Fodinibius salicampi: one gene and its partner. The protein of the gene in region 1 interacts with the protein of each later gene in a pairwise test. Links are inferred from orthologs where the notes say so. Each region holds a gene or a part of one and is shown on either strand. Other genes may lie near its edges.

What was found.
Region 2: the proteins of ftsA (region 1) and ABEB05_RS14555 interact in binary tests that used the Escherichia coli proteins (3 or more experiments, as listed by UniProt). The link is inferred for Fodinibius salicampi from one-to-one orthologs.

What each region holds. Positions count from the first base shown.
Region 1 is NZ_BAABRS010000002.1:410,377-426,993, reverse strand. The notes cover bases 81-2,940. They hold ftsA (cell division protein FtsA), read left to right. Parts: upstream 81-807; coding sequence 808-2,073; downstream 2,074-2,940. Other genes in these bases: ftsZ (cell division protein FtsZ), read left to right, coding at 2,133-2,940; ABEB05_RS09685 (cell division protein FtsQ/DivIB), read left to right, coding at 81-776. Also shown: more of ABEB05_RS09685, read left to right, coding at 24-80; more of ftsZ, read left to right, coding at 2,941-3,470; ABEB05_RS09670 (endonuclease MutS2), read left to right, coding at 3,779-6,181; ABEB05_RS09665 (uroporphyrinogen-III synthase), read right to left, coding at 6,230-6,961; ABEB05_RS09660 (BamA/TamA family outer membrane protein), read right to left, coding at 7,010-8,167; ABEB05_RS09655 (carboxymuconolactone decarboxylase family protein), read right to left, coding at 8,175-8,552; ABEB05_RS09650 (hypothetical protein), read left to right, coding at 8,687-10,153; ABEB05_RS09645 (DUF4856 domain-containing protein), read left to right, coding at 10,282-11,448; ABEB05_RS09640 (imelysin family protein), read left to right, coding at 11,527-12,654; ABEB05_RS09635 (HTTM domain-containing protein), read left to right, coding at 12,661-14,067; ABEB05_RS09630 (TonB-dependent receptor), read left to right, coding at 14,133-16,553. UniProt on the Escherichia coli protein: Essential cell division protein that assists in the assembly of the Z ring. May serve as the principal membrane anchor for the Z ring.
Region 2 is NZ_BAABRS010000004.1:218,489-235,020, reverse strand. The notes cover bases 6,173-8,947. They hold ABEB05_RS14555 (rod shape-determining protein), read left to right. Parts: upstream 6,173-6,919; coding sequence 6,920-7,975; downstream 7,976-8,947. Other genes in these bases: mreD (rod shape-determining protein MreD), read left to right, coding at 8,838-8,947; mreC (rod shape-determining protein MreC), read left to right, coding at 7,999-8,841; purH (bifunctional phosphoribosylaminoimidazolecarboxamide formyltransferase/IMP cyclohydrolase), read left to right, coding at 6,173-6,797. Outside these bases: ABEB05_RS14590 (TatD family hydrolase), read right to left, coding at 1-343; ABEB05_RS14585 (hypothetical protein), read right to left, coding at 358-1,200; recombinase RecA, read left to right, coding at 1,715-2,761; ABEB05_RS14575 (regulatory protein RecX), read left to right, coding at 2,764-3,450; ABEB05_RS14570 (AI-2E family transporter), read left to right, coding at 3,443-4,522; purN (phosphoribosylglycinamide formyltransferase), read left to right, coding at 4,616-5,209; more of purH, read left to right, coding at 5,217-6,172; more of mreD, read left to right, coding at 8,948-9,311; mrdA (penicillin-binding protein 2), read left to right, coding at 9,320-11,146; rod shape-determining protein RodA, read left to right, coding at 11,150-12,400; ABEB05_RS14530 (ribonuclease HII), read right to left, coding at 12,403-13,047; ABEB05_RS14525 (vWA domain-containing protein), read left to right, coding at 13,113-14,225; ABEB05_RS14520 (OmpH/Skp family outer membrane protein), read right to left, coding at 14,283-14,834; ABEB05_RS14515 (OmpH/Skp family outer membrane protein), read right to left, coding at 14,857-15,393; ABEB05_RS14510 (OmpH/Skp family outer membrane protein), read right to left, coding at 15,455-16,003; outer membrane protein assembly factor BamA, read right to left, coding at 16,003-16,532. UniProt on the Escherichia coli protein: Forms membrane-associated dynamic filaments that are essential for cell shape determination. Acts by regulating cell wall synthesis and cell elongation, and thus cell shape.

The DNA of each region.
Region 1 (16,617 bases):
AATAAATAACCGTTACCAACTGAATGAGCAAAAAAAATTCACATAACGAGGAGCACTCAACCCAAAAGAGAAATAATCCTCTCCCTTGGGTAGGTGGGGCTATACTGATACTCGGACTTGCCATATCCGCAGGCTTCTACTGGAGCTCTATGATGACGGTTCAGGAAGTCCGTTTTGAAGACCATAAACTGGTATCGGAGGAAAAACTGCGTGAAGTAGAAGTACCTACCGGAATCAGTCCCGATAGCCTGAATGTGATGAATATTATCACCCAGTTTGAAGAAATCCCTTACGTAGAAAGAGCGGCTGTAGACGTAGAGCCTAATGGAAATATCACTATACGGATTTCAGAGCGGCAACCCATCGCCATGCTGGTTGACGGCAATCAAGAAATGTATATCGATAAGGAAGGCACACTGCTTCCATTTACTCTGGGAGAAACAGTGGATGTTCCACTGCTCTACGGTTTCAGGAGCAAATCTCCGGGAGATACGTTGAAACAATCGCAATTTAAAGCTGCCGCAGATTTTCTCACGGAACTTCAAAACAGACCCGTTAGTAATGCCACCATTAGTGAAGTGGCATGGACCGATAATGGTATTGTTGCACTAACAAATGATAATGGAGTAAAAGTAACCTTTGGAAAAGATAGCTTCGGCACCCGGCTTCGAAACTGGGAAGCCTTTTACGGCGAAGTCATCAAACAGAAAGGAATGGAACAAATGCGATCAATTGACCTAAGGTTTGAGGGACAGATCGTAACGCGTGAACAATGAATGATCATATAACAAGTACGTGACTAAAATTATGGAAGAAAAAGAAGACAGAATTGTTGTTGGATTAGATATAGGCACTACCAAAGTATGTGCAATCGTGGCCTCTATTGATCCCCAGGATCGCATTCATATTCTGGGTGTGGGACGAGCTCCCAGCGAGGGACTTAATCGCGGGGTAGTCGTCAATATTGACAAAACGGTTAACGCTATTCAAACAGCCATTGAACAGGCTCAATTGGCTTCCGGAATTGAAGTCAATTCGGTTAATGTCGGCATTGCCGGCGACCATATCCGTAGCATGCGTAGCAAGGGCGTTATTACCATTAACAACCGGGATAATGAAATTACGGTGGATGATGTCGAACGACTGCTCGAAGACTGCCAGCAAATCATGCTTCCTACCGATCAGGAGATTATTCATGTAATCCCCCAGGAATTTGTAGTAGACGGGCAGGATGGCATCAGCGATCCGGTAGGCATGAGCGGTATGCGCATGGAGGCGGAAGTCCACATCATTACGGGACTGGTTTCCGCTGCTAAAAATATCTATCGCTGTGTAGAACGCGCGGGGTACCAAGTTGCAGATATTATTTTGGAACCTCTGGCCTCTTCTTATGCCGTGCTAGATGAAGAAGAGAAAGAAGCGGGTGTGGTACTGGTGGATATTGGCGGAGGAACAACAGACGTAGCGATCTTCCGTGATAATACCATCCGACATACCGCTGTCATAGCAATCGCCGGCAAAAAAGTCACCGACGATATCCGGATGGGATTGAGTGTGCTCGAAGATCAGGCGGAAAAGTTGAAGCGCAATCATGGTGAAGCTTATATCGATCTTATTGAAGAAGACGAAGCCATTACCGTTCCCGGCATTGCGGGACGTCCTCCCAAAGAAATTACCAAAAGTATTCTGGGCAAGATAATACAGGCTCGAATGGAAGAGATCCTGGAAATTGTGGCCATTGAAGTAAAACGAAGTGGTTATGCCGATTCTCTCAGTGCTGGCGTGGTACTGAGCGGCGGCGGATCACTCATCAAAAATGTATGTCCCCTGGCCAATGAAGTATTGGGGATGGATGCAAAAATTGGAAAACCTATAGGGCTCAGCGGGGGACTTACTGAAGAAGTAAACAACCCCATTTACGCAACCGGTGTGGGGCTTGTTATGCACGCCATCAAAACCGGTAGCGGACCTCAAAATGAGGCAATCATACCTTCTTCTACCAAAGGATCGAGTGTAGAAAAGGTCATGGAACGACTAGCTGACAGAATGAAAAGCTGGTTTAAAGAACTTTAAAATAGCATAGCAATCAAGTAGCAAAAATAAATAAAAGCAATCTAAACAAGGAGTCAATTATGAGTAATCTTAATTCTCGTTTCAGTTTTGACATCGACAGTCAAGACAATGCGAAGATAAAAGTCATAGGTGTTGGTGGCGGCGGAGGTAATGCCGTCAACAACATGATTCATAAAGGTCTGACCAGCGTAGAATATATTGCGCTGAATACCGATGCACAGGCCCTCAAGAATAGCATGGCAGATGTTACCATCCAAGTGGGAGCAAATCTCACAAACGGACTGGGAGCCGGTGCACGACCGGAAATCGGTCGTGAAGCGGTAGAAGAAAACAGACACGAAATAGAAGAGGCTATCGAAGGAGCCGATATGATCTTTGTTACAGCCGGCATGGGTGGCGGTACAGGTACAGGAGGTGCTCCTGTTGTATCTGGAATTGCCAAACGTAAAGGTATACTTACGGTGGGTATTATCACAACCCCCTTTGAGTGTGAAGGGCCCAAGCGGATGAAGTATGCCCATGAAGGCATCACAGAGCTCAAAAAGAATAGCGATACTGTTATCGTTATTCCGAACGAGCGCCTGATGGATATTGCCGATGAGGATACGACACTGTTGGAGGCTTTTGAAGAAGCCAACCAAGTGCTCTATAACGCTACCCGAGGTATTTCAGATCTTATTCTGATGCCGGGGCTTATTAACCTCGACTTTGCAGATGTACGCACCACCATGCTCGACGGTGGAGCCGCCATCATGGGTGCCGCGAATGCTACGGGAGAAGATCGCGCCGAGATTGCTGCACGTGAAGCAATCAACTCTCCCCTACTCGATGGCGTAAGTATTCGGGGAGCCCGCAATGTATTGGTTAATATTTCATCCGGAGCTAATCTCGGGATGAAAGAAACCACTACGGCTACCAGCATCATTCAGCAAGAGGCCGGTGAAGATGCAGAGATCATTCTGGGTACCGTACTCGACGAGAGTTTTGATGACGAACTGCGCGTTACGGTTATTGCCACAGGATTTGATCTGGCCGAAAATCGTAATGAAGCTCGGGTTGCTCCTAATAAGAAGGAAGCCAATCAGTCTTCCCAAAATAAAAAATCAAGCAAAATGGATATCCCTAAAGCAAGTGATGTTACAGGGCAAAGCCGTTACTCCTCTACCAATGAACCTTTCTATAAGGGAGAGAAAAATTTAAAACACATGGATCAGCCGGCTATCCACCGCCGGGGACTCAAAAATGTGCACTCTCTTAATAAAAAGGAAGAGCAGGAGCAAGATGAACAAAAGGCAAGTGAACAGAAACAAGGTGACGAATTACTAAATAACCGCCGTGAACGAATCGATAAAACGGATTCTGATCAGCCGGCTTTTCTCCGTAAAATTATGGATTAAACAAGGCTGATCGTGATCCTTTTTAGATTGCTATATTTTTTTAACTCCCACAACTGATTTTTTAATCAGTTTTCCCCATCCCGTATCTAATGCGGGATAGATTGCTAAACTATAAAGGGAGTCCTTTGATCGGGACTCCCTTTCTTTATTATATAAAAACCTGTTTCTTCGGGATTACTTCCTTTCTCCCAGGTTAGAATTCATCATTTCGGCTAAATAAGCTTATATTTAAGACAAAAGTACCTATTTAACGAATCTTAACAGATCTCTTTTTAGGACTAAGAAAATAATAATATCCACAGCTTTTCATGCATCTATTTCCCCAACAATTAACAGAAAAGATTGGCTTTGAACGAATTCGATCTTCCGCAATTGAGAATACGCGCTCTCCTATGGCTCGTGAGCAGCTTTCTTCGATGACCCCCTTTTCGGATCCACAACTTATACAGCGGCTTCTCAAACAAACCAAGGAAATGATGGATCTGCTTCAAAATGATTCGGCATTTCCATTGAATAACCTCCATGATATTCGGGAGCAGCTAAAGAAGTCGCGCGCCGAAAATAGCGTACTTCCCCTCCCCGTTTTTATGGAAATACTTGAAGTTTCTGTTACTGCCCGGCGTATTAAATCATACTTGAATAACCGAGAAGATTACTATCCTGAGCTCAAAGAAGTTTCAATTGGACTCATACCACTAAAAGAATTGGAGAATGCTCTTCAAGATGTCCTAAATGAAAACGGAGAGCTTCGCAGTGATGCTAGTCCACAGCTACAATCTATTCGCAAACGGTTAAATAATAAACGCAATGATCTTCGCAATACTATTAATCGCGCAATGAGCCGCGTTTCCAAGCAGGGTCGTGCCTCTGATGAAGGTCCCACTATCCGCAACGGCCGCATGGTTATCCCTGTACAAGCGGAATACAAACGCAAGGTAAAAGGATTTGTTCATGATGTCTCATCCTCGGGCCAAACCGTTTACCTGGAACCAGTGGAAGCGCTGAATATAAATAACGAAATTCGTCAGTTGGAGTCAGAAGAACAGCGGGAAATCGAACGTATCCTTAAAGAACTTACTGCTACCGTTCGTCGGCATCGGGAACATCTCCGGCAAAACCTGGAAGTACTTGGTACTATAGACATTATTGCAGCCAAGGCACAGCTTAGTATAGATTTGGATGGATTCGTTCCGGTCCTCTCAGAAAATAATCATCTCTATTTAAAGGAAGCCTACAATCCGCTGCTATTGTTAAAAAATAATGGACTTCCCAAAAACCAGCAGGAGAAAATTGTCCCACTGGATATGGAACTGGAAAAAGATGAGTGCTGCCTGGTCATTACGGGCCCCAATGCCGGCGGTAAATCCGTAGCCCTAAAAACGCTAGCTCTCTGTAGCCTTATGATGCAGTGTGGCTTTGCCATTCCTGCGCGGGACAGTTCCGAAATTCCTGTCTTTAGTAATATCTTTGTAGATATGGGTGACGACCAATCTATTGAGAACGACCTAAGTACCTTTTCATCGCGTCTTGAATGGATGAAACATACTCTTGATCATGCGGATGAACACAGCCTGATTCTTATTGATGAGGCCGCAGCCGGGACCGATCCCGAAGAAGGAGGAGCGCTGTTTCAGTCTTTAATCGAGCAGCTTATTGAACAAAATGCCAAAGTACTGGTAACCACTCATCACGGATCACTGAAACTTTTTGCCCATGATCATCCTCAGGCCGTTAACGGATCAATGGAATTTGACCAGGATACGCTTTCTCCTACTTACCGCTTTAAAAAGGGCATACCGGGTAGCAGTTACGCTTTTGAAATAGCGGAACGCATGCAGCTGCAGGATACGCTGCTTAGCCGTGCCCGGAATCTACTGGGGGAGGCCAAAGGCGAAATGGAAACACTAATTTCTGAACTGGAGGCCAAAACGCAGGAGGCCGAAGAACTGAAACAGAAATATGACGAGCTGAAAGCCGGCACTGAGAAAGAACGACATCGTTATGAAGAAAAGAGATCAGCTATTGAGAAAGAGAAGAAGGAAATCCGCGAAAAAGCCCTCCAGGAGGCCAAACATATTATGGACTCCGCCAATAAAAAAATTGAAGAGGCGGTAGAACGGATTGTACAAAAAGGGGAAAAAGACAAAGAGACAATCAAACAGGCACGAAAAGATGTTGAAGAATTCAGGGAGCAGGTAGATGACGAACTGGAATCTATAGAAGCAGAAGAAGCGCAACCATTTCAGGACTCCGAAGAACGACCAAAGGTAGGCGACCGGGTACGATTGCAAGACGCAAATACCACGGGAGAGCTAAAGGAAATTAGCGGGAAACAGGCAGTAGTCTCCGCCGGAGGACTTCGACTTAAAACAAAATACAAGAACCTGATTAAGGTAGAAGATGCTTCTAAGAAAAAAAAGAATCAAAAAGTTAAAGTTAATTTTGTAGACGGCGACCGTTACAAAGTAGTGAAACCCCAGTTAGAAATTCGGGGCATGCGGGGACGAGAAGCCATAAAAGAAGTACAGCATTATTTGGATAATGCTCTCGCCTCAGGACGAAATCAGGTTCACATCATCCATGGGAAAGGGGAAGGAATTTTAAAAGGACTTGTACATGAATACCTGGATAATCGCAAAGAAGTCCAAAGTTATGAAATGGCTCCTATCCAACAAGGCGGGGCTGGCTGTACTATCGTTACATTCAAATAACTTAATATCTTTTTAGCTTCCGGTATCCAACGAATCAATGATTAGAACTCACTGAATTGTTTCAATGATTGACCTCCAACTCCCTTCTGCCTGTTCATCGGTTTGAATTCCTTCCTTTTCCAGTTTTTCAGTTACTGCCTTATCTCCTGTCACGATATGCATACTTTGAAAATGCAGGTCTGGAAAAGCTGCCAATATTCGGTTAACCGATCTTCGGGAATGAAATATAACTGAGGTAGGTTCTTGCTCGCTGACGCTTTTTCGAAATTCTTCAAGCTTGCTTTCTCCTGGTCCTTCCAACGTAAATAACACCAGCTCCTGCACCGGGATATCAAGCTCCCTCAATAACCCCGGTAAGTCTTCGGCCGTTTTATCTCCGCAAGGATAAAGGGTGTCTCCTATACGTCGCACCCTAAGCATAAATTCCATCAGGTTAATGGCCTTACCTTCTGCATGAGGATGAATAGCTGGAATACCTTCTTCCTCCAGATAATCAGCCGTAACCTGATCAAGAGCTAAATTCAATTGTTGACGGGCCTCTTCAAGTACACCATGTTTTTTGACCGTCTCAATAAAAAACTGAGCATTACGTTTGCTACCATGGACAATATTTTCGAACTGGTCCAGTTCATATAAAGTTTCGGTTATGGTATCATTCTCCTCAATAAGTTCGTAGTGCTCCAACGGGCAATGAAGAACTGAAATATCGTTTTCGCCTAAAGTTTTTCTAACCTGCTCGGTATCTTCGGTGGCAGCCGTTAGTAATACAACCTGATTCATATTAGCTGTCGCTAGATTTTTTTGATATTTAGATTATTAATTATAGTACTAAAAAAGATATCCTACCCCCACATAAATCCTGGATCCCTCCTCAGAAAATCCAATATCTCCCCGTAATACAAAATCTGGACTCAACACAGACAATGCCCCTCCGAACCCTACTGTTTTTTTATATCCTTTTAATAAATCATTAAGGTCATTTTCTTCAGTAAAAACCCTCCCTGTATCTGTAAAAAGCTGAAGACCTAATTTCATTTTATAAAAATCCGGGAATCGGACTACCCAACTTCGAAGCTCTAATGTATAGGCAACAGAAGAATTGCCCCTGAAGCGATTCATGGCATATCCCCGCAATACATTACTGGCGTCATCAGCCATCGTCGAAAGCTCCCAATAAGGTACATCCCCGAATGCATGACGCGCCTCCAACCGGTTTGCAATTTTAACCTGATTGAAGAGTTGAAAATACTGCCTCATATCCAGATAAATACTCCCCATGCCATATTTACTAATAAGCTCTGGGGCATAGCGTAATTCGAAGATAGCCTTATTGCCGCGGCGTGGATCAAATTCACGATCTCTGTTTTCCCAATCCAACCCGGCCTTTACAAAATTAAGCCACCCACCCTGCCGGCCAAGAGGATCAGCCTCTGAAAAAGAAGAGGGTTCCTTGTTGATATAGGGTATGTAATAACTGGTTTCAATACCTCCCATCAAGTCCAGGCGCTTTTTCTTTTCACCTTCATTGAATATCGGGCGACGTAAATCAATATCCAAGCCAAAAGAAATAGATTCAAAATGATAATATCCTTCCTCCCAACGTTCGGAATTAAAGCTTGATTCATTGCCCTTTTCAAAAAAATTATCCTTTGGAAACCGACGGAAGTATATGCTCGTCACAGATCGAATTGGCTTTCCGAAGTTTCTTGTCCGGTCATAACTGCCATTAATTTCTACTAATCCCTTTACCGAAACCAAGGCAGAAGATTTTAGATAGCTTTTAAAAGGTTTGATGTCACCCAAATAGTTATATCGATTGTACGCAAGTCCCCCAATTAAACCCGCACTGGATGTGTATCCCACTGCCGGCACTAAGGCACTAACAATGGCATCCGATCCTTCAAGAGAATCGGCTTGTTGTCCTTGTGCCAGATGTATACCCATCAACACAAACAGGCTTACGATAACGAAAAAGCGTACGACCATACATTTATTACCCTTTCTCTTTTAGACTCCCTTCCTGGTCCAACAATTCAAGTGTTTCCATGGCGTGACGTAAATGTGGGATTACTATACTGCCGCCTACGACAAGGGCAACATTCATCGCATCTACTATTTCTTTTTTTGTATAACCAGCCTTGGTGCACTGTTCCAGATGGTAATCAATACAATCATTGCAACGCAGTACTGCAGAGGCGGTTAATCCCAGCAGCTCTTTTGTCTTACCTGGCAGGGCCCCATCCTTATAGGCATTGGTATCAAGATTAAAAAAGCGTTTGAGTCCAAGGTGATTGGCTTCCATTACCTTTTCATTCCCCTCGGCTCGGGCTTTGCGAAAATCATCTAATCGGTTATTTTCTTTTTTGACCATCTATTCACTACCTTCAAGTTGGAAAATGCTCTCAAAGATACTATATATTCTCAGGAACTCGAACTGCAAATTCGATTACAGATTTAAAAAGCTCTCCTAATTTATAAGTGAATAATTCAAAACCGAAACACAAGTTGGCAGTAATTGGAGACAGCCTCAGCCAAGGCTTCCAAAACGGTGGTGTCTATCGCACAGATCTTAATTTTCCCAATTTCTTGCGAAACTGCTGGGAACCTTCCCCGGACTTTACCCAACCACTCTTCACGGCCCAAGCTGGCATCCCTTTAAATTTAGAAATTTTGGTACGGGGACTTTCTGATAAATATGGAGATACCATAGAGTGGAATGAGTACCTTCCCGCCCTGTCACACGTTTATTCCACCCTAAGACGCATCAAACGATATTGGGAGGGGGAACTTAAACCACTTAATAATATCAAACAAAAAGAACCCTACCATAACCAATCGGTATGGGGATTCGCCATGAATGACGCCTGGATGGTCACCGAAAATTTGAGTAGCCGATTTGTCAAGACCCGTCCCGATACCTATTCTATTTTTGACATGTTACCGGATCACGCCATGTATGTTACTGCGGGACTGGTACTGAACCCCACGCTGGGCAAAAAGTTTTCCCATGCCACACAGATCAATAATATTCAGCACCTGCAAGACAATGGTGGGATTGAAAACCTCATCGTCACGATGGGACATAATAATATTATTGGTGCTGTTTCAGACCTCAAATTTATTCTCTCTGAAGAAAAGGATCTGAAAAGCTTTCCTTCAGAACGACAGTATACGGTATATCGCCCCGAACACTTTGAGCAGGAATATCGAACACTTGCTGAAAAAGTAAGTAAGGTAGGAGCACAGAGTATTATTACCCAGACGATCCCTTATGTAACTATACCCCCCGTTTCAAGGGGTGTTAACTCCGACAAATCCCGCAGAGGCCATTCGGGATATTTCGATTACTATACTCGCTTTTGGATATGGGATAAAGATTTTGATCCCGATAAACACCCTCATCTAACAAAAGAACAGGCCATAAAACTCGACCAGCATGTGGATGAATACAACCAAATCATACGACAGGTAGCCAAAGAATACGGATGGATAACGGTCCCTTTAAACAAATATCTAAGTGGCATTGCCCGCCGGCGGCTCGGTGGTCGGATGAAAATAAGATATCCAGATAGTTTTCGTGATGCCATGAAGGACCATCCCATGACTGAGCATCTTGTCACTGATGAGGACGATCCTAAATTCAGCACAGACTACCTGCGCATTGATCGAGATACCGGAAAGGTTTATAAAGGTGGCCTCTTTAGTTTGGATGGTATCCACCCCACAACCATAGGCTATGGTCTGGTTGCTCATCTATATAAACAAACAATGGAGAGTAACGGTATTACATTTGACAAACCCCTTGACTGGGAATATATCATCTCAAATGATACGCTTGTTACGGATCCCCCCTATCTACTTGTAGAACTAAGAAAATTGTTGCGTTTCTTATCACTGGGCCGACAAGATAAGTTATCAATAGTAGGCAATGGATTGCTGAACCAGCTTATGGATGTTTTCTCTTTCAGATAATCGTTTTAGAGCCTAAAAGCACAACTAAAAGAAGAGAGATAAAAAAATATTTTTATTTAGAATTAATCTACACAGTTATTATTTTCCCTCCCTGCTAATTAGATTTAATTTAAATAAAAATTATAAAAATGCATCGTTTAACGCTGACCCAATTATTATTCCCAGCCCTGGTACTTAGCCTGCTAATATCTTCCTGTGATGTTAGTAATAGTGATACTGATGACCCTTCCATTACTCCTCCCGAAACCTATGAATTCACCCGTAACGGTGAATCAACCGTCGCCTACCCTGGTCAAACCGACCGTCTGAATATGGTTGAAGAAATGAAAGCATACATCGCAACGGCACACAACGGTGAAACCATTTCCGAACAAGCACTCCTCGATATGTTTGAAAATACCGGCGGAGATGGCGGTGGCAATTTCTCTTTTGAGTCTGAAAAACAACTCAAAAACAAAACCTTTGGCCCTGATCTGGATAACAATCTGTTTGAAGATATTTTTGCCGATGCTGCCGATGCCAGCGAAAACGGCAGCGCCCGTATTCGCGCAAAGGATGGAATTGCCGGACTCTTGGAACGCGAGAATAGCGGTAATGATATATTAGTTGACGAGAAAGGACGCGAATTTACCCAACTCGTAGAAAAAGGGCTGATGGGCGCTGTCTTATATAATCAAATTTTCAACGAATACCTGACCGATAGTAAAATTGGCCCCAACGTTGAAAACAGTGAAACCGAAGAAGGTGCCAATTACACCACCAAAGAACATCACTTTGATGAAGCATTCGGTTATTTTAACGCTCCCGCTGACTTTGAATCCGACTGGGCAGATTCTCGCTCCGATGAACTTCGATTCTGGAGCAAATACTCCAATGGATCTGATGAACAGCTTGGATTCAACGATACTATTATGGAAGCCTTTATTCATGGGCGCACTGCCATTGTCAATGACAACCAAGGCGAACTTGATGAACAAGTTGATGTATTATATGAAAATCTGGAGTTGCTGGCCGCAGCTACCGCCGTACATTATATAAACAGTACACTTTCACATTGGAATGACGGCAACCAGGGCGAAGCATTTCATGCACTTTCAGAAGCCTGGGCGTTTGTCAACGCACTTAAGTACAGTCCCAATAAAACCATTACGCTAGACCAAATCGACCAAATTCTGAATAGCGATTTCGGAGAAAATGGCAACTTCTGGAATGTTACTCCAGAGGGACTTAATAACGCTAAATCCACACTCGTAGATACCTACCCCGATCTCGAATCCGTTCAAGATCAACTGTAAGATTTATTGAATATTGATCCGAATTTTGCCGGTAAATAATTTCGGCAAGGTTCGGTTCATTTAAAACATTCATTCCCTATGATGATACACTCAAGAATCACTTATTTTTCCGCTATACTGATGCTCTCGCTATCATTTGCAGCATGTAGTAACAGTACATCTCCGGATGAACAAGATAATTCCGACCGGTCCGAGATGCTCAACAACTACGGTAACAATATTATTCTACCTGCCTTTGAGGAAATACAAACCGCTGTCAAGGAATTACAGGTTGCAGCTCAAGATTTTGAAAACGAACGCACCCTTGAACAACTGGAAAATCTACAAGTAGCTTTAAAAGACGCTCGAATAGCCTGGCAGGATGTCAGCCCTTTTCAATTTGGCCCGGCAGAATCCATTCTGCTGCGATCATCTATCAACACCTATCCGGTTGACGACAATGAAATAAATGACAATATCTCTTCCGGTGATTATTCTTTTGGTGGTATCGATAACCAGGATATAGCGGGACTCCCCACCCTGGGATACTTACTCCACGGCGTGGGCGAGAGCAATGAAGAAATTCTGGCCATGTATACAACCGATGCCGAGGCCGAAAATCGCATGACTTACCTGCTCGACAATATCACTTTTGTAAAAGATAAAATCGATACGGCCACCAGCGAATGGCAGTCCTCTGGCGGCGACTATATCGGAATGTTTTTAAGCCAGGAAAACGCCGGTACTGATGCGGGAAGCTCACTAGGTATGCTTATTAATCACTATGTGCGCCATTACGAGCGATTCCTGCGCGACGGCAAAATAGGAATCCCTGCAGGAGTACGCAGTGCCGGTAATCCACGCCCAAAAGCCGTTGAAGCCTATTATGGTGGATATTCAGTGGAACTGGCGATTGCAAACCTAAATCAAATAGAGCAAATTTTTGCAGGGGCTGGTGGCAAAGGCTTGGATGACAACCTTGTCTCTATTAATAATAGGGTAGATTTTGATACGGAAGAGCTTACTAGTGATATCAAGTCGCAGATTGGAGATGCTCAGTCGGCACTTGAACAGCTCAGCGATCCGCTTTCGCAACAAATCGAAAATAATAATGAAGCGGTGTTAACTTCTTTTGAAGAACTTCACGCCCTCGTTTCAATGCTGAAAGCTGATATGACTTCAGCACTGGGTATTACAATTACATACCAAGACAACGACGGTGACTAACTCCTAATGATTCCCGAATCGGTAAAAAAGTATATTACGCCGCAAGTATCAATCGCACCCCTGGCGGTTTTCCGATTCCTCTTCGGATTCATCATGCTGGTGAGCATCATCCGCTTTACACTTAAAGGGTGGATTTATGAGCTTTATGTAGAACCAGACTATTTTTTCACCTACTATGGCTTCGACTGGGTCACCCCGCTGGGCGAAACGGGGATGTACCTGCTCTTTTTTGTAATGGGACTCGCAGCCCTGTCGGTCATGCTGGGCTACTATTACCGCTTTGGAATCATCCTTTTTTTTCTGTGCTTTACCTATGTCGAGCTCATTGACAAAACCAACTATCTCAACCACTATTATTTTGTAAGCATTATTAGTTTTTTGCTGATGTGGGTCCCGGCCCACCACAGCTTCTCACTCGATGTACTCCGCAAGCCATCCCTACGCAAAGAATACGTACCGGCCTGGACGGTTAACATCTTTAAACTGCAACTGGGACTTGTTTACTTTTTTGCCGGGGCGGCCAAACTCAATCCAGACTGGCTGGTTAACGCCATGCCCATGCGAATCTGGCTCCCTGCCAACGCCGATCTCCCGATTATCGGTCCCCTGCTGGAATACACTTCTACCGCTTACATTTTCAGCTGGGCCGGAGCGGTTTATGACCTAACGATTGCCTTCTTTCTGCTCTGGAAGCCTACACGGATTTTCGCTTACATAACAGTCATCATCTTCCATATGATGACCTATTTCCTGTTCCAGATCGGCATGTTTCCCTTTATCATGATCTTGTGTACGCTCATTTTCTTCTCCGCCGATTTCCACCAAAAAATTATTGGGGCCATTTCCGGTTTAAGGAAGCTTCTGCCCTTTTCTGTTCCCAATTCTGAACCGACTCCCAAAAAAAGTGAAGAATTTCAGCTTAGTAAAAACAGTACAAATGTTATTGGCGGGATTTTGATTATTCACTTCATACTGCAGCTTTTAGTTCCGTTACGTTTTGCCCTTTATCCCGGCCACCTGTTCTGGACGGAGCAGGGATATCGTTTTTCGTGGCGCGTTATGCTAATGGAAAAAGCGGGACACATTACTTTTAACGTTACCGATCCTGCTACCGACCGTCAATGGCAGGTACGAAATTATAAATACCTGACACCCAACCAGGAAAAAATGATGTCTACTCAGCCCGATATGATTCTACAATTTGCCCATTACCTCGAAGATGAATATCAGAAACAAGGCATTAATGATATCAAAATTACTGCCGAAAGCTATGTGACGCTCAATGGTCGACGCAGTCAACCGATGATTAATTCTGATGTAGACCTAACGAATCAGGATCGCGGATTTACCCATAAAGACTGGATCCTTCCATTTAACGAAAATCAACAAAATTGGTTCAGAAGTCTGCAATAATGAAGTACAGCACATTTTTTCCCTTATTAGTCTCTCTGCTCATATGTTTCTGTACCAGTAGCGTCATGGCTCAAAACTATACCCTGTCCGGTACAGTAACAGATAACAGTGGAAATCCCATTGTTAATGCTGATATTTATCTTGCTGATAACAAACAGGATAACAACGAACATACCTTGCCGATTCAATATCAATCTAAAACCACAACCAATAAAAAAGGTTATTACGAAATTAAGAATTTGGCAGCCGGTCAATATCAAGTTATCGTCTATTACCCAGGGAAAAGAACCCAAAGCAGGGAAGTTATTCTTAAAAATTCTGATATAATTCAAGACTTCCAGCTTAAAATGCTGGGAAATATGCTCGAGGAAGTCATTGTAGGAGGAGAGAATGAATCCACGAGTGGCATTACACGGCTTCAATCAGTTGAAGGGGTTTCCATCAATGAAAGTAAAAAGAATGAAGTCCTTGTAATTGAAGACATGACCCTGAACAAGGCCAGCAACAACAGCCGGCAGGTCTATGCCAAAGTACCGGGACTTAATATCTGGCAAAGCGATGATGCCGGAATTCAAACCAGCGTGGGCGGACGGGGTCTGAGTCCAAAGCGTAACTCCAATTTTAATACCCGCCAAAATGGATACGATATTGCCGCCGATGCACTCGGCTATCCCGAAAGTTATTATACGCCGCCCGTTCAGGCGCTTGAACGGATTGAAATCATACGTGGAGCTGCTTCCCTTCAGTATGGAACGCAGTTTGGAGGCATGCTCAATTTTGAGTTTAAGGATGGTCCCCAGAACACCCCCTTTCAACTTAAAAGCACACAATCCTATGGTTCATTCGGACTTTTCAATTCTTTCAATAGTGCAGGTGGCTCTACGGCCGACATAAATTATTATGGGTTTTACCAGTACAAAACCAGTAACGGCTGGCGTCCCAATTCCGAACTTGACCAACATACGGCTTACCTTTCTTTTGATATTGATATAACACCTGATTTTACTATTACACCCGAATACACCCATATGTATTATCTGGCGCATCAACCCGGTGGACTAACCGACGCCCAATTCCGTAACGATCCCAGCCAGTCACATCGGGAGCGAAACTGGTTTAAAGTCAACTGGAATCTATTTGCCTTGGACGCCGATTATATTTTCAATAGCAAGACTCGAATTAATAGTCGCTTTTTTGGGTTAGTTGCAGGACGTGATGCCCTCGGCAACCTTCAGCGAATTGACCGGCTTGATCAGGGAGGTGAGCGTGATCTGTTAAAAGACGACTTCCAAAATTGGGGTAACGAAATGCGCCTTATACATCGCTATCCCCTACTCAACGAACTTTCGGTCTTTTTGGTCGGCACAAGGATCTACAATGGTTATACGCACCGACGGCAGGGAAACGGATCCGATGGAAGCAAACCGGAATTCCGGTATTTAAATCCGGATAATTTAAAAGGATCAGATTTTGACCTGCCTAGTCAAAACCGCTCTATATTTGTTGAAAATATTTTCAATATCACTCCTAAATTTAGCATAACTCCCGGTGCAAGGTTTGAATATATCAACACCGAAGCTGACGGCTACTATCGCAATATAGTCAAAGATCTGGCGGGTAACATTCTTATGGATGAACGTATTGAAGAAGAGCGAAGCCGGGAGCGCTCGTTCCTGTTTTTTGGTGTGGGCTCAAGTTATCGTCATGACAGCCAGCTCGAACTCTATGCTAACTACTCGCAGAATTATCGGGCTATTAATTTTAATGATATCCGAGTGGATGTAGGCAATCTTGAAGTGGACCCGAACATGCAAGACGAACGGGGGTTTAATTTGGATCTGGGTATTCGGGGTCAAATTGATGATCTCTTTAGCTATGATATTACCGGTTTCCACCTTTCATATGAGGATCGCATTGGCACCGTATTACGCACTGAGCCAAATCCTAAATTTAATGGCCTCGTTGACCGTACTTTTCGCTATCGTACCAATATCGCCGATGCCAAAATTTACGGTATCGAATCGTTTACGGAAGTAGATTTACTTTCACTCTTTGGTTCTACCCGGGATGCGCGCCTTTCCCTGTTTACCAATCTGGCGGTTATAAATGCTACATATACGAATTCCAATGAAAATGGCATTGAGGGCAACGAAGTAGAACTTGTTCCTCCCTTTAATCTTAAAACAGGTCTTACCTTCTCTAAAGCGGGCTTTGAGGCTTCTTATCAATATACCTACGTGGCTGAACATTTTTCGGATGCTTCCAATGCCCACCGCACTCCAACAGCTATTGAGGGCATCATTCCTGCTTATCAAGTGATGGATTTTTCGGCTCAATACCACTTTGATCGTCTTAACCTGGAAGCCGGGGTAAATAATCTTACTGATGAAAAATATTTTACGCGTCGCGCTACCGGCTATCCGGGACCGGGCATCATTCCTGCCAAAGTTCGCAACTTCTATATTTCTCTGGGGATTCAAATTTAATAATACATATAGGGAATATAACTGACCCTGAACAATTCAAATCTTCAGTTTTAGTACAGATTTC
Region 2 (16,532 bases), on another replicon or contig:
TACAGTGGATACGAAGGCTGCGTTGCTGTTCCGTTTTATAATCATCACTCCAGTAGTAATCCAGCCCGGTTTCTCCAACTGCAACAATATCCTCACTACTGCAGTATTCCAGTAATTCATCCTCGCTCGTCTTTTTTCCTTTGTTAATTTGGGTAGGATGAATACCGGCCATTTTATAAAAAGCTATGTGAGGATGTTCCAGCTCATCCATTCGGGAAAGGGAACCAAAATGGATGGCCGGCATGAGAATATGTGTCACGCCTGCGGCATACGCCCGCTCCAGCACTTCATCAATATCATCATCAAATTGTTCGAGAAAGAGATGGCAGTGGGTATCAATCACAATATCCTGTACTTTTACAGCGAATGAAATTCTATAAGCCGTTTCATGGGCTTGCTGATATAACGACCCGATTTCATCCCGTGCTTTTCCAGAATTCCATTGATCATATCTTTATGTCCGTGTGCTACCGATCCAATGAAACACACTTCATAGTCAGAAGCATTGGTATATTTCATCACAATTCTGGTGATAAAATTCTCAAACCCTTCATAGAGCATCTCTTTAATATGGGGGTGGTCTTCATGCTCTCCCAGGAATGAAGCGTAAGAAGCAATAAACCGGCTTTTCTGAGAACCATCATAAAGTTCCTTTGTAATATGATCCAGATCCATATTATAATTTTCCTCCAGATCTTTGCGCAAGTTATCGGGAAGCTCAAACCGGTAATACTGGTTGATGAGCTTTTTGCCAAAATATCCGGCACTTCCTTCATCCCCAAGAATAAAAGCAAGCGAGGGAATATGTTCTATAATCTTCTCCCCATCATAGAGACAGGAATTAGAGCCCGTACCCAGAATACAAGCAATCCCCGGCTCATTAAAAAAACATGCCCGGGCTGCTCCCAACAGATCGTGATATATATGCAGCGTTGCATCGGGGAAGTTATAAGTAAGAGCAGCATCAACCCTCTCTTTCTTTTCCTCACTGTCACAACCGGCCCCATAAAAATGAACATCCGTGATCTCTATGCCATCATCCAGCTTGGCACGAAGTTCATTCTCGACAACATCTTTGATACTTTGTGTGGTATGATAGTAAGGATTTAACCCCTCCGTTTTATAAATCTTATTACCGTCTGCCGACTTTACACACCATTCTGTTTTTGTTGCGCCACTGTCGGCAATTAAAATACTCATAAACACCTTTTCATTTATAATTTCGATGCCAAATCTAAGCAATTCTTATCACATTCTGCAAAATTGCGCCTAATATAATTATCCGCCTGACAAGGTGTGATATTTATCACAAATATCAACGAAAAATAACTATAGTTAAGCACACAATCATAAGTAAAAGGGGAACTCCCTCATCACTTACATACATAGTGAGGCAGGAATTTGTCAAAATTAAATACAAATTAAAAGAGAAGCTGGAAAATATTGATATCCAAATGATTAAAATGCTCATTTTTTAAACATTTTTAAAAAAGATTGTAAGGATTTACCTGCTAAAACGATCTTACTTACTCATTCCTGCTATTTTTGTGGAGTTAACTTTGAATACAGCGAACTAATCAACTATTCCAATATAGCAGAACCGGTCTATATATTAATTCACAGTATTTTTTACAGATAGGGATGACGCTATGTTGTCACTTTTATTTGATATATTAACCGATGAAAAACAAAAGATAACTATAGAAACGTACTTATGTCTGACAATAACGATCGCGAAAAGGCACTGGAAATGGCCATCGGCCAAATCGAAAAACAACATGGGAAAGGCACTATTATGCGCCTGGGAGACGAAGCGGCACAGGATGTTCCCAGCATCTCTACGGGGTCCCTGCTACTTGACCAAGCTCTCGGAGTGGGAGGAGTTCCGCGAGGACGTATTACTGAAATTTATGGTCCGGAAGGAAGTGGAAAGACGACGCTTGCAATGCATATTGTAGCCGAAGCTCAAAAGGCGGGCGGGTATGCAGCCTTTGTAGATGCCGAGCATGCTTTTGATCCCCGGTATGCAAAAAACCTGGGCATCAATACCGATGAATTGCTTGTCTCGCAGCCCGATAGCGGTGAACAGGCCCTTGAAATAACCGAAACACTTATTCGCTCCGCTGCTTTGGATGCCATTGTTGTGGATTCTGTTGCTGCACTGGTACCACGAGCTGAGCTGGAAGGAGAGATGGGCGACTCGCATATGGGATTGCAGGCCCGCCTGATGTCTCAGGCGATGCGTAAAATTACGGGTATCATCAATAAAACACGAACATCCGTAATTTTTATCAATCAGATCCGGGAAAAAATTGGAGTCATGTTCGGAAATCCTGAAACCACCTCCGGGGGACGAGCGCTTAAGTTTTACTCTTCTGTTCGTATGGATATCCGCCGTATCGGTTCCCTCAAAAAAGGAGATGAGGTAGTTGGCAACCGTACTAAGGTAAAAGTGGTCAAAAACAAGGTAGCTCCACCTTTTAAAGTGGTAGAATTCAACATTATGTATGGCGAAGGGATTTCCCGCATGTCTGAAATTCTCGATCTGGCGGTCGAATACGATATCATCGAAAAACGAGGCAGCTGGTATCGTTATGATGGCGAGCCTATTGGCCAGGGAACAGATAATGCGATTGAATTTCTCGAATCAGATCCTGAGTTAACGGAACGGATTGAGGAAATGGTGCGTAACGAAATGAATCCCCAGCCTACAGAAGAAAATGAAGAAGAACAAGAAGCCAAGGAAGAAGAGCAGGATTAACCATGGCCACAGATTCCTATGAGGATGCCGGTTCCGCACTCCCTGCTACCATCACCGGCATAACCATCCAGAAAAAGAATAAAGAGCGCTATTCTATTTTCGCGGACGGAAATTTCCTCTTGGGCGTCCATGAGCAAACGCTTCTGGCATTTAATCTAAAGGAGGGGGTTGAAATAACTCCCTCTCTTTTCAAAAAATTACAGCGCGAAGAAGGGCGTTTTGCTATAAAATCCTACCTGATGGGATTACTAAGCCGGCGGGATCACTCCCGGCAGGAATTAATGAATAAAGCTCTGCAAAAAGACTATGCCCCTGAAACTATTACGGGGGTACTGGATGAACTTCAGGAAAAAGGATATATCGACGATACGGAATTCGCTCTTAAATATGCATCCGAAAAAAGCCGGAAAAATAATTGGGGACCCGCCAAAGTTAAAGCTCATCTTTATAAAAAGGGAATCAAACGGCAAAATATTGAAAAAAGCGTCAGAAAAGCTTTTGAAGGTGCAGATTTCGAAGAAACTTTCATACATTTAATTTCAAAACGTAAAAGACGTTTTTTAAAAGAAGAACATCCACTAAAGCGAAAAAAGAAAGTTATCGACCATCTGGCAAGGAAAGGATATTCTCCTTCCAGTATCTATAACTGTATCGATAAGCTTATGAAGCTTTTAGAAAAAGATGAATAATTTAACTCTGGAACGGCTTATAAAATCAATTTTAGGACTGGGAGCCGTTGGCATTCTCTTTTATCTGCTTTACTATTTTGGCACCCTGGTAGGCTATGCTGTCATTGCAATAATCATAAGTTATATCTTAGACCCAATCGTTAACCGCATACAGGCGGCGGGCATAAACCGAACGTTTGGCATTTGCCTGACACTTAGCGCTCTTATTCTGCTCATTATCTGGATATCTACCAATATTTTGCCGGTCATCGTAAGCCAGATGGTAGAATTGGCAGGACAATTGAATATCCAAAACATTCAGAGTATAGCACGACAAATCGAACAACGCCTAACGGAAAGCTTTTCTTTTCTACCTGATCGGTTCCTCAGTGATAATATAACTACCATGTTACAGGAGCTTTTTAACATTGGTCAACTTCCTACTGCCCTAAGTAATATCATTGGTGTCTTTACCAATATTTTTTATGCTGCTCTGGTCATTCCATTTGCCACTTTCTTTTTCTTAAAAGACGGAGCACGTATTCGACGGGATATTCTGCGACTGGTTCCTAATAAATATTTTGAAACCACTCTGAGCCTTGTTGACAAAATCGAAACCCGTTTGGGCATCTATTTCCGAAGTGTAATGCTACAAAGTTTCATCGTTGCCCTAGCCTCCTGGATTGTACTTTCCGTTGTGGGACTTAACAACGCACTTTCAGTCGGAATAGCGATAGGATTGGCCAATACGATTCCTTACTTCGGTCCGGCCATCGGTTATATACTTTCCATCATCGTTTCTATTATTGAAATTGGAAACTTTTCGCTGGTTCTCCCCTGTATCATTGCCATACTTTTAGTTCAAATGCTGGATAATCTGGTTCTTCAACCACTTATTTTTTCCCGGTCGGCCGATATTCATCCCGTTGCCATTTTGTTTATTATTATGATCGGTGCACAAACCGCCGGTATCATCGGTATGCTAATTGCTATTCCCATAGCTACTGTTATAAAAATTACGATCAATCAGATACGATGGAGTCTTAATAACTATTATGTTTTTCGCTCACCGGACTCAATGTCTACAGAATAACAAACCTACTTGCGGAAATAAGGCTTCGTTTTTAAACTTTTTTACTTATCTTCACCCACTTAAATTGATAGCAACTTATAGTATCGTTTTCCATTGATTAACATTGTCGTTTTTGCCTCCGGATCGGGAACAAACTTTCAGTCGATTATTGATGCTGTAGAAGAAGGAAAGATCAATGGACGTATACGTGGACTGATTACCAATAAAACCGATATTCAGTCTATTGAACGGGCTCGAAAGCATAACATTCCCCATGTCACAATTTATCCCGGCGCTTTTGATAATCAATCAGAATATGTCGATACGCTTCTTACCCGGCTTGCCAATTGGGAAACCGATCTTATCGTACTCGCCGGTTACATGTTAAAGATTCCTTCTGCAGTTATAGAAAATTATGAAGGAAAGATCATCAATATCCACCCTTCTCTGTTACCCAAATACGGAGGGAAGGGCTTTTATGGAATTAACGTGCACCAGGCTGTTCTTGAAAACGAGGAACAGGAGTCGGGCTGTACCGTTCACATCGTCACCGAAGAATATGACGAAGGACCTGTTCTGGCCCAGCGAAAAGTTCCCGTTTACGATACGGACGATGCCGAAGAGTTAGCCAAACGTGTATTAAAACAGGAACATCAGCTCCTTCCGGAAGTTATTGCTAAACTTGCTAATAAACATTCCAAAACATAATTAAACTGTGTCTTTACAACCTCTTTCTGAACTACCTGAACATAACCTTTCAATTAACAGAGCCCTGCTCTCAGTCTCCGACAAAACAGATATTATTCCGCTGGCCCGGGTCTTGCATCAACATGATGTTGAAATTATATCCACAGGGGGTACCGCTCAAAAGATAAGAGAAGCCGAACTGCCGGTTACAGATGTGAGTGAAGTTACTGGTTTTGAGGAATGTCTGGATGGACGGGTTAAAACGCTGCATCCTATTATTCACGGTGGACTTTTGGGAAGAACCAGCCATCAATCTGACCTCGATGAAATGAAACAACTAAATATTGATCCCATTGAGCTAGTTGTGGTGAATCTGTACCCTTTCAAAGAGACGATTGATAATTCCGATTGTACTCCTGCAATAGCTACGGAAAACATTGATATCGGCGGTCCTACTATGATTCGGGCAGCAGCCAAGAATTTTGCCCACGTTTGCGTTCTTACTGCTCCCAAACAGTATGATGATTTCATAGCTTCACTTGAACAGGAAAACGGTATCCCATTTACTAAGCGTCGGCAATGGGCGCGCCAGGCGTTTAATCATACCGCTCACTACGACACCCATATTGCCAACTATTTCAATACGCTCGATACTAAATCGGAGGAACAGCCGGAACAGCTGAATATATCACTCCCTAAATCCCAGGAATTGCGCTATGGCGAAAACCCCCATCAGAAAGCGGCCGTATATGGCTACCAAGAAGAATTCATCGATTGTTTTCACGGCAAGCAACTCAGCTATAATAATTTCCTTGATGTGGATGCCGCCCTGCGACTTATTGCTGATTTTAAGGATTCTGATCCAACCTGTGCTATTTTTAAACATACCGTTCCCTGTGGGGTAGCCTCTGACGAGAATCTTACCAAGGCATGGGAAAAAGCCTTCCAAACAGATACTAAATCCCCTTTTGGAGGCATTGTAGCTGTCAACCAGGAGCTCGATCTTGATACCGCTAAAAAAATAGACGAAATATTTACTGAAATTATTATTGCTCCTTCCTATACTGAGGACGCTCTTTCTCTGCTCAGGCAGAAGAAAAAAAGACGCCTTATTCGCCAAAAGAAGTATTTGAGTGATAGCTCAGAACAACAGTTCCGTTCGATCTTCGGAGGAGCACTCAGTCAGGACCTTGATTTCTCTATTCTTGATGAAAACGACCTTAAAGTGGTGACAAAGCGCCAGCCGAGCCAAAAAGAACTTCGCGATATGCTTTTTGCCTGGCAGGTGGTTAAACATGTAAAATCCAATGCCATTGTTTACGCTAAAGATCAGCAAACTATTGGCATCGGCACAGGGCAAACAAGCCGTGTAGAAGCTTCGCAAATTGCTATTGCCAAAGCCAAAGAAGAAGGACTCTCAATAGAAGGTACCGCCATTGCATCTGATGCCTTCTTCCCCTTTCCCGATGGAGTAGAAGCCGCGGCTAAAGCAGGCGCCACTGCAGTAATTCAACCAGGCGGAAGTATTCGCGATGACCAAGTCATAGAAACCGCTGACGCCCTTGATCTTACCATGGTCTTCACCGATAAAAGACTTTTTAGGCATTAAACATTTTCATTTTAACTTTTATTCTTATTTATTCGGAAATAGACGTACAAAATTGTATTTTTATTTTTGGTCTTTTTTAAGGTAAAATTTGACTACTTGCAGCTCATCTACACATAGCTAATATGGACAATAACGTATCTACATCTAAGAAAGATAAACAGCAACGAAAAGGTTGGTTTGACTGGCTATACACCGATATTGCTATCGATCTTGGTACCGCCAACACCCTTATCTATTCCCGGGGGGAAGGTATCGTACTTAATGAGCCCTCCATTGTTGCCCTGAACACACAGAATGAACCTGTTGCAACAGGACACGAGGCCCGGCTGATGCACGAAAAGACCCATAAGAATATCCGCACCGTACGCCCCCTACGTGATGGCGTTATCGCGGATTTTGAGGTCGCTGAACAAATGATTCGCGGTATGATTGACAAGGTTAAAATGAAATGGTACTCCAGTACCCGAACAATGGTTGTTTGTGTACCCAGCGGCATCACCGAGGTCGAACGCCGAGCTGTTCGGGACAGCGCAGAACATGCCGGAGCCAAATCGGTCCATCTCGTAGACGAACCCATGGCAGCGGCAATCGGAATTGGACTCAATGTGCACGAGCCGATTGGAAATATGATTGTAGATGTAGGCGGGGGAACCACTGAGATTGCTGTCATCGCTCTTTCGGGTATCGTATATGCACAGTCGGTACGTTTGGGTGGTGACGAGCTGAATGAAGATATTATTAATTATTTCAGGCGGAATCATAATCTCCTTATCGGAGAACGAACTGCTGAAAAGATCAAGTGCGAAATCGGGTCGGCTGCTCCTCTCGATGAAGAAATAGAAATGGATACGAAAGGACGTGATCTTGTTAACGGGGTCCCCCGAGTCCGCCACGTTACATCCAAAGATGTTCGGGAGGCAATCTCCGAATCGGTAAACACTATTGTTGAATCTATTACCAAGTCCCTGGAGCAGACTCCTCCTGAACTGTCAGCGGACATTCTGGATCGGGGTATTATGCTTACCGGTGGAGGTGCCAAGCTTAAAAATCTTGATAAACTAATCCGGGAAACTACCGACTTGCCTGTCCACATTGCCGAAGATCCTTTAACTGCCGTTGTACGTGGTACCGGCGCCATATTAGAAGATCTCGATTATTACCGAACCGTAATTACCTAAGTATCTAAGGAAGGAAGAAGTGAATGCAAATTCGTTTTCCGGGAATAACGGAAATTAAAGATCATATTATTGCAGCATTTTTACTTATTGTTGCGGTAGGCCTTATTGTCAGCCGTCATCAGGGGGGGCTTCATAATTTACGAACTGTTTCGGTAACTGTTTTCAGCTACCTGGAGGAACCGTTATCTAATATTCGAACTTATCGGCAGGCCTTAAGGACTAACACTTACCTCAGACAACAAAATGTTTTACTACTTGACGAGTTAAGTCGCCTACGTTCAGCTCGTGAAGAGAATGAAGAACTTCGCCAATTACTTGAATTCAGCCGCAATAGTAATCTTAATCTATATCCCGTACAAATTGTGGGAAAAGAACTTTCCCAGGTATTTAATTCTTTAACTATTGATGCAGGTACTGAAGAAGGTATAACCGCTGGTATGCCTTTGGTAGCAGCCGAGGGATTGGCCGGAAAGGTTGTACTGACCGATGGAGGGTACTCCCAGGTAATGCCAATTTTTAACAGTTTATTTAAGGTTAGTGCCAAACTACAAAACTCAGGTGCCTATGGCATTGTTTCCTGGGATAGTAAAAACATTCATGAACTTCAGCTAAACTATGTCCCTCAAACCGTAGAGGTCGATTCCGGAGAAATAGTAATCACTTCTGGATACAGTAATCAATTTCCTCCGGATATTCCTATTGGAGAAGTGATACGGACCGAACATCAACCGGGTCGGGATATACAGAAAATTATCGTCAACCCTTTTGCAGATATTTATAGCATGACGGCCGGATTTGTTGTTAAATTTCAACCCGATACTACGATCCAAAAACTTAACGAACAATATCAGAACGCTTTAGAATGACCGGAAGGCGGCTTAAACATATCGGCATAGGACTTGTCTTCCTGATTCTTCAGCTTGTGCTATTTCGGCATTTAACTATTTTTGAAGCATATCCTGATCTTGTTCTTATATTCCTGGTCTGGTATATGAGTAAGGAAAACAGAACAGCAGCTCTGCTGATGGGGGCTTCTTTGGGATTTCTGCAGGATGCTCTGCTTGATGTTTGGGGGCTCAATATGTTTTCTAAAACATTGCTTATATATATCGTTCATCGATTTATTCCTAAAGATCATAAAACACAATTAAGTGTTGGACAAGTCGTTATTACTGTTGCACTTGCCGCTCTTTTCCATAATCTTATTTTTTTGGGGTTGAACATCTTTATCCAGAATTACACGGCAGAAACACTTTTTGGAGCTTACCTACTTGGAAGTAGCTTATATTCAGCTATAGTAGCAGCTCTTTTCTATATGTTCAGAACTAATAAGTAGTACCATTCATGCAATATCAGAAGAAAAAGCGCAGCCATATATCCATTCGCGTTTTGATGGGTATCATTATCGTTTTGGGGCTGATAATTCTAGGACGTCTTTTCCAGCTTCAAATATTGGAATATGATACCTATGATCCGCTAAGCCGGGAAAATGCCCTGCGACAACAGATTGTCAATCCAGCGCGTGGTCTTATATATGATCGTAATGGGAAACTATTAGTAGAAAATGAGCCCATTTATTCTATTACTATTATTCCTTCCAGTTATAAGGATGAAAACACTCCCATTCTCGCAAGATTATTAGATATACCTGTTGAGGAGGTAAGAAAACGCGTAGAGGAAGCCCGCTCATATTCTTGGCATCGGGCATCCCGGCTGTTTACTGAAATTAATTTTGAAACCTTCTCAATAATTCAGGAAAACATCTGGCAGTTACCGGGCATTGGCCATCAAATTGAAAGCAAGCGTCACTATCCTATTGACAGTCTTCGAGCTTCTCATGTACTGGGTTACCTCCGGGAAGTCTCCCAGGAAGAGTACCTGGCCAAGGATAGTTATCATCTGGGAGATAAAATCGGCAAAACCGGCCTTGAAAAGAGCTATGAATCCCAACTCAGAGGAAAAGAAGGGACAGAATATATTCTGGTCAATGCGATGGGTCAAAATCTTGGATCCTATCAAAATGGATCTATGGATGAAGCGCCTCAAAAAGGAGCTGATTTGCATACTTCCCTCGATACAGATCTGCAGCTATTGGCTGAGGAGCTCATGGAAGGAAAGAAAGGAGCAGCTATTGCTATTGACCCCCAGGATGGGAGCATCCTGAGCATGACCAGTGCTCCGGAATTTGATATAAGACGCCTAGCGGGTAGAATAGATGCTGATTACTGGCAAAGTATAAATGCTGATACTTTAAACCCTCTTTTCAACCGTTCGACTTCAAGTGCGCAACCGCCCGGATCTACCTTTAAACCCCTTATGGGTCTTATGGGAATGGAGATGGAGGTAATTACTCCACAAACAACTATTTATAATCCGGGTTATTACTCAAGGGGACGACGATATAACGATTTAGCTGACCCGGGACAATACAATATTGGCAAAGCTATCCAAGAGTCCAGCAATACCTTCTTTTTCTGGCTAATGGATGAAATGGTACGCTCCCATAGCATTGATCGATGGAATGAGTTAGCTTCGTCCTTTGGCCTTGGTCGCCCCACCGGCATCGACCTACCCAGTGAAACGTCTGGTATTTTACCCGACAGCTCGTACTTAAACAATACCCTTGGTGAAGGTACCTGGGGCATAGGCGACCAGCTTAGCCTCGGTATTGGACAGGGATTCATGGCTGCGTCACCGCTTCAAATGGCTACCGTAGCGGCACAAATTGCAAACGGCGGTTATGCCATCAAACCCCACTTTGTACAATCCATTCGGGAACCAAATGGAAGGGTTATATATCCCAATACAGATACAACAAAAATAAGTTGGGTCGATGAAAGTGAATTGGCGGTCATTAAAGATGGTATGCGAAGAGTAGTTACGGAGGGTAGCGGGAGGTACTACGCAGACTTAGATAGTATAGCTGTTGCCGGGAAAACCGGTACAGCCCAAAATCCACATGGACAGGATCACGGATGGTTTATTTGTTTCGCTCCCGTAGAAAACCCTCAAATTGCTGTAGCAGTACTTGTTGAGAACGCTGGTTATGGCTCTATATCAGCTGCACCCATAGCTTCATTAATGGTAGAACAGTATATCAATGGAGAAATTGGTCGCTCCCATGTGTACGATTACGTGATGAATTTTGAACCAAGACCCGAAAACAATTAAAAAATGAATCGTTTTGGAGAATATAACTGGTCTCTTGGCACTTTATGGATCGGCCTTGTAGTAGTTGGCCTGGTAGCCATTTATAGTGCTACTCAGGGCCCAGTGGCTGAATTCCTGCCTGGTTACATACAAATCAACTTCTATAAGCAATTAGTGGCATTTGGTATCGGCCTGGGAATTCTGGTGGGACTTCAATATATAAATCCGCGTACCTTTCAAGAAGGAGCATTTGTTTTTTATGCTATTGGACTGCTGCTGATGATTCTTACCCTGTTTATTGGCCGGGAGGTTAATGGAGCCAAAAGCTGGTTGGTATTAGGACCTGTTAACCTGCAGTCAAGCGAATTAATGAAAATAGCGACTGTGCTTGCTGTCGCCAGCTACCTGACCAGCCGACGTAATATTTCTGCTGATAATCTTAAGACAGCCGTTACCACTGTACTGATTATCCTCGTCCCCACAGTACTTGTTTTCCTTCAGAACGATACCGGTACGGCCATCATATTTTTGGCGCTTATTCCCGTTGTACTTTTCTGGTCGGGTCTACCTTATGGGATATCCCTGTTTATTATCTCTCCTGCAATCATTGGCTATGTAAGCATAATTAGCTGGTACTGGGGGATTCTTGCCGCTGTAGTATTAACCCTGCTGGTCTTTATGCTTCAGCGAAGCACTTGGCTTACATTTACTTCCTTCGCCACCGGTATTCTCCTTGTGATTGGGGTTCAGGTTGCCCTCTTTCAAATATTACAGCCCCACCAACGTGCACGTATAGAAGCCTTTACCGATCCCTCTTTTGATCCACAGGGCGCTGGATGGAACATCATACAGGCTAAAACCGCTATTGGTTCGGGTGGCGTATACGGAAAAGGATTCATGGAAGGAACCCAAACCCAGCTTCGGTTTCTTCCGGAGCAGTGGACAGATTTTATATTTTGCGTTATTGCTGAAGAATTTGGATTTATAGGAGCTGGAATAGTTGTGCTACTCCTACTCGGATTTACCTTGCTTTTATTAAAAGCTGCAGCGACCCATAAGCATCCATTTGCACAACTTGTAATGGTGGGGGTTGCCACTATATTCTTTACTCATTTCTTCATCAATGTAGGTTCGGCAACGGCGCTTATCCCTGTCATCGGTGTTCCCCTACCCTTTATTAGCTACGGGGGATCAGCACTTATTACGAACACCCTTATGCTGGGAATATGTCTAAACCTCGATTACTATAAGCGACAATTCAGCATCTATCGCTAATTCTAAGTTTCCTCCAGCATTACTTCCTTGTCTGTACGCAATTTAAAGCTTTGCCGATGATATTCTGTATAGCCATACTCCTCCAGTCCACTGTAATGTTGGGCTGTAGGATAACCCACATTGGTATCCCAGCCGTAATAAGGATACTCCTTATGTAATTCAATCATCCATTTATCTCTGAAAACCTTGGCAATAATAGAAGCAGCTGCAATACTCATCGAACGGTCATCTCCTTTGACCAAACATTTATGCGGACACAGTCCCGCGCTAAATCGGTTTCCATCTACCAACAGATAATCCGGCCGGGCTTTTTTTGCTTCAGTGCACCGGTGCATTGCTTTAATAGATGCATGTAATATATTCAGTTCATCGATCTCGGCCGGCATACACCATTGAACAGTCCAAAAAGAAGCGAGTTCTTTTATCTTCTCAGTCAACGACATTCTTTCTTTCAGGGAAATAGTTTTGCTATCCCGAATTTCCTCAACAAAGGTTCCCGGTTTAAAAATAACTCCTCCTGCTACTACAGGTCCTGCAAGGCATCCTCGTCCCACTTCATCCAGCCCCATAACTCTATCAAACCCTTCTGACCAAAGCTGGCGCTCAAATTGAAGGCGATCTATATTTTGCACTTTATTTTCTGCCATCCAATGAATTAATTTTATTGTCTGTATGTTTTCTCTATACTCCTGCTAAAGTCAATGTTTTTGCCATGCATTTCAAGTATCGAGAATGGAATCCCAATATAGATAAAAAATCACCTAATCAGTCTCCTTTTGATACCCTCATGGATTTATTTGAGGAGTTGCTTACCATAGCAAGCGGAGACGTCTCTCAGGCTTTGCGTTGGATGGCTGATATTGATGACGAATATGGTATTACAAACCAATTTGATGATTTTGATCTGGATGATTTCGTAGACGAACTCAAAGAAAGGGGGTATATAGAGCAAGACCAAGAAGAAAATATGCTCGTCATTACCCGAAAGGCAGAGCGAAGTCTTCGGAAACATTCACTCGAAGAAATTTTCAAACATCTTGACAAAGGAGCGGCAGGGAGGCACAAGACTGATCATACGGGAGAGGGACTCGAGCGCCAACCGGAAACACGCCAATGGCAGCAGGGAGATGACTTAACCAATATTGATAGTGTTGGCACGATGATGAATATGTTTAAGCATAGTAGCATCGATCAGATGGATTTGAAAGAAAGGGATATCAGGGTACATAATACCGATCATCATACTTCTGTGGCTACCGTCTTACTCATTGATTTAAGCCACTCCATGGTCTTATACGGCGAAGATCGCATCACACCAGCTAAAAAAGTAGCTATGGCCCTTTCTGAACTTATTCTCAATAATTACGCTAATGATTCGCTTGATATCGTAGCCTTTGGCAATGAGGCTTGGAAAGTAGGTATCGAGGACCTTCCTTATCTCAAGGTTGGTCCCTACCATACCAACACTCAACAAGCGCTGCAGATGGCCAGACATATTTTACACCGCCGTAAATATGCCAACAAGCAAATATTTATGATCACAGATGGCAAACCCTCATGTATCATAGAAAATGGTCGGCTGTACAAAAATAGCGTTGGACTGGATCGCAAGATTGTCAATAAGGTGCTGGATGAAGCCGTGAAGTGCCGTCGCGATAAAATTGATATAACAACATTTATGATTGCCCGGGATCCGTACCTTCAGAATTTTGTCCGCGAGCTAACCGAAGCTAATAAAGGTCGGGCATACTTTGCATCATTGGATAATCTGGGCGGATATATTTTTGAAGACTACATCCGCAACCGTAAAAGAAGAGTCAAATAAAAAAGGCAGCCTGTTTTACAGGCCGCCTTTTGAGAAAATTAAGAGAATCAGATGAGCCTACATATCCAGCTCATCCATCACTTCATCCGTTATATCATATTGCTGTTGTGCTTCATCAGAAACATAGAGAAGGATTACGTCTCCATTACTGGTCGTCGTGTTCAACACATAAGAAAGTCCCCTTTCATTAGCCACTGTATTAATAGCAGAATCAATTTGGTCTAACAGAGGTCCCACTAATTCTTGCTGTTTTTGCTGGATCTCTTGCTGAAGCTGGGACTGATACTGTTGAAGTTCTGCCCCCATTTGTCCCAAACGTTCTTCTTCCTGTTGCTTGGCATCTTCGGATATAACCGATTCTTTATCTTGATACTCAGCTACTTTCTGCTGGTACTCCTCCTGTTTAGAAGCAAACTCTTCTCGTTTGCTTTCCATAAAATTCTGGAGCCGTTGTTGAACGGCTTTCATCTCCGGCATTTTACTCAGAATTGCCTGAGGATCTACATATCCGATTGTTAAATCGTCATTCTGGACTTGAGCAAAGGAGGTATTAGAAAACCCACCGACTAAAAGAAAAATAAATAAAACTGGTAGTATTCGTTTAATCATAGTTCTAAAGTTAGATTCTGTGTTAGTTCTGTGTCGCATTCTCATTAATATGTTCAATCACCTGCTGAGTAATATCCAACTGTTGATCAGCAGCATAGTAGATCACGTTATCTCCACTATTTGTCGCCTCATTGAGTACAAAATCAAGGTTATTACTTTCCGCTACCTCAGCAATCGCCTGATCCATAGCTTCATACAACGGATTAAGCAGCTGGGATCGACGCTCTTGAATTTGTCCTTGTATGGTTTGCTGAAACTGCTGTATTTCTCCTTCTAACTCAGAAAGTTCCTGCTCTCTTTGCTGAATTTGCTGATCAGTCATATTTCCCTGATTCTCCTGGTACTCAGCAACCTGATCCTGGAAATTAGCAATCCGATTTTCCAGTTCTCCTCTTTTCTCTTTTATAAAGCTATTCAGTTGCTGTTCTACTTCTGAGCGCTGGGGATGTTCACTTAGAACCTCCTGGGTACTCATATATCCGACTTTCAACTGCCCGTAAGCCGTTGTACTTAAAAGAAAAAGAAACAGGCAAGCTGTACTTAGTATTTTTCTAATCATTGAATCAATCTTTTTTAACATTCTATTTTGTTAAAGCGTGTGATAATACTAACAATTTATATTAATTGCTGGACTCATTTAACGTAAGCCCCAGCTCTTGTAGTACCTCTTCATTTAAATTAAATTCCTGGTTACCATAGAGCATGTTGGTATTTTGTGCACGATCGAATATAAAATCAAAATTATTACGTTTGGCTATAATATTTACAGCCTCAAAAACCTTGCGCTGTATTGGTTCTAATAATTCTTTCTGTTTTTGAAAATATTCCCCTTCTTCACCGAACTTTTGATCCATAAACTGCTCACGTTCAGTAACGAGTTTTTGGATTTTTTGTTGTACTTGTTCTCGCTGCTCCTCAGTATACAGAATCTCCCTGGACTCAAAATCTTCCTTCAACTGATTAATCTCCTCCTCCATTTTCTTCAGCTGGCTATTCCATTCGGAGCTTATCACCTGCAGCTGTTGTTGTACCCCTTCATATTCAGGCATTTCTGATAAAATCTGGTCGGTATCTACATATCCTATTTTCTGCTGTTGTCCATGGGCAATCGATAAACTGCCAAATAATAACACAACCAGAAGTATAGTATATGTATTTACCCTAACCATTAAAAAGGTGCACCAATATTAAAGAGGAACTGCCATTCTCCCGGCTGCACTCGAGTATTGGGTATTCCGTCCAGGCGGTAACCGTAACTGAGATCAACGAGTCCTAATATCGGCAGATAAATACGCGTTCCCAATCCAACAGAACGCTTTACATCAAAGGGAGAAAATTGGTCAACATTCAGGTATGCATTACCAGCATCCATAAAAGCATAGGGATAAACCTGCGCCTGCTGTTCAGTAATGGCCGGATAACGCAACTCCAGAGAATATTTGGAATACAAACGCCCGCCTACATTCTGTCCATCTTGAAAAGCGGTAATAGATCCATTCTGTCCACCTGGGAAACCACGCAAATCAATATTATCATCCAGGAATGATTGCCGCTGCTGCAGTTGTGTTCCTCCAAGTTTAAAGCGCTGAAAACCACTGCGCTTGCCCTGACTCAAATACCCAAGATAACCATACTCAACGGTGTTAGTCAGTACCAACTTACCTACCAATGTTGTGTGGTTCTGGTAGCTTGACTTTA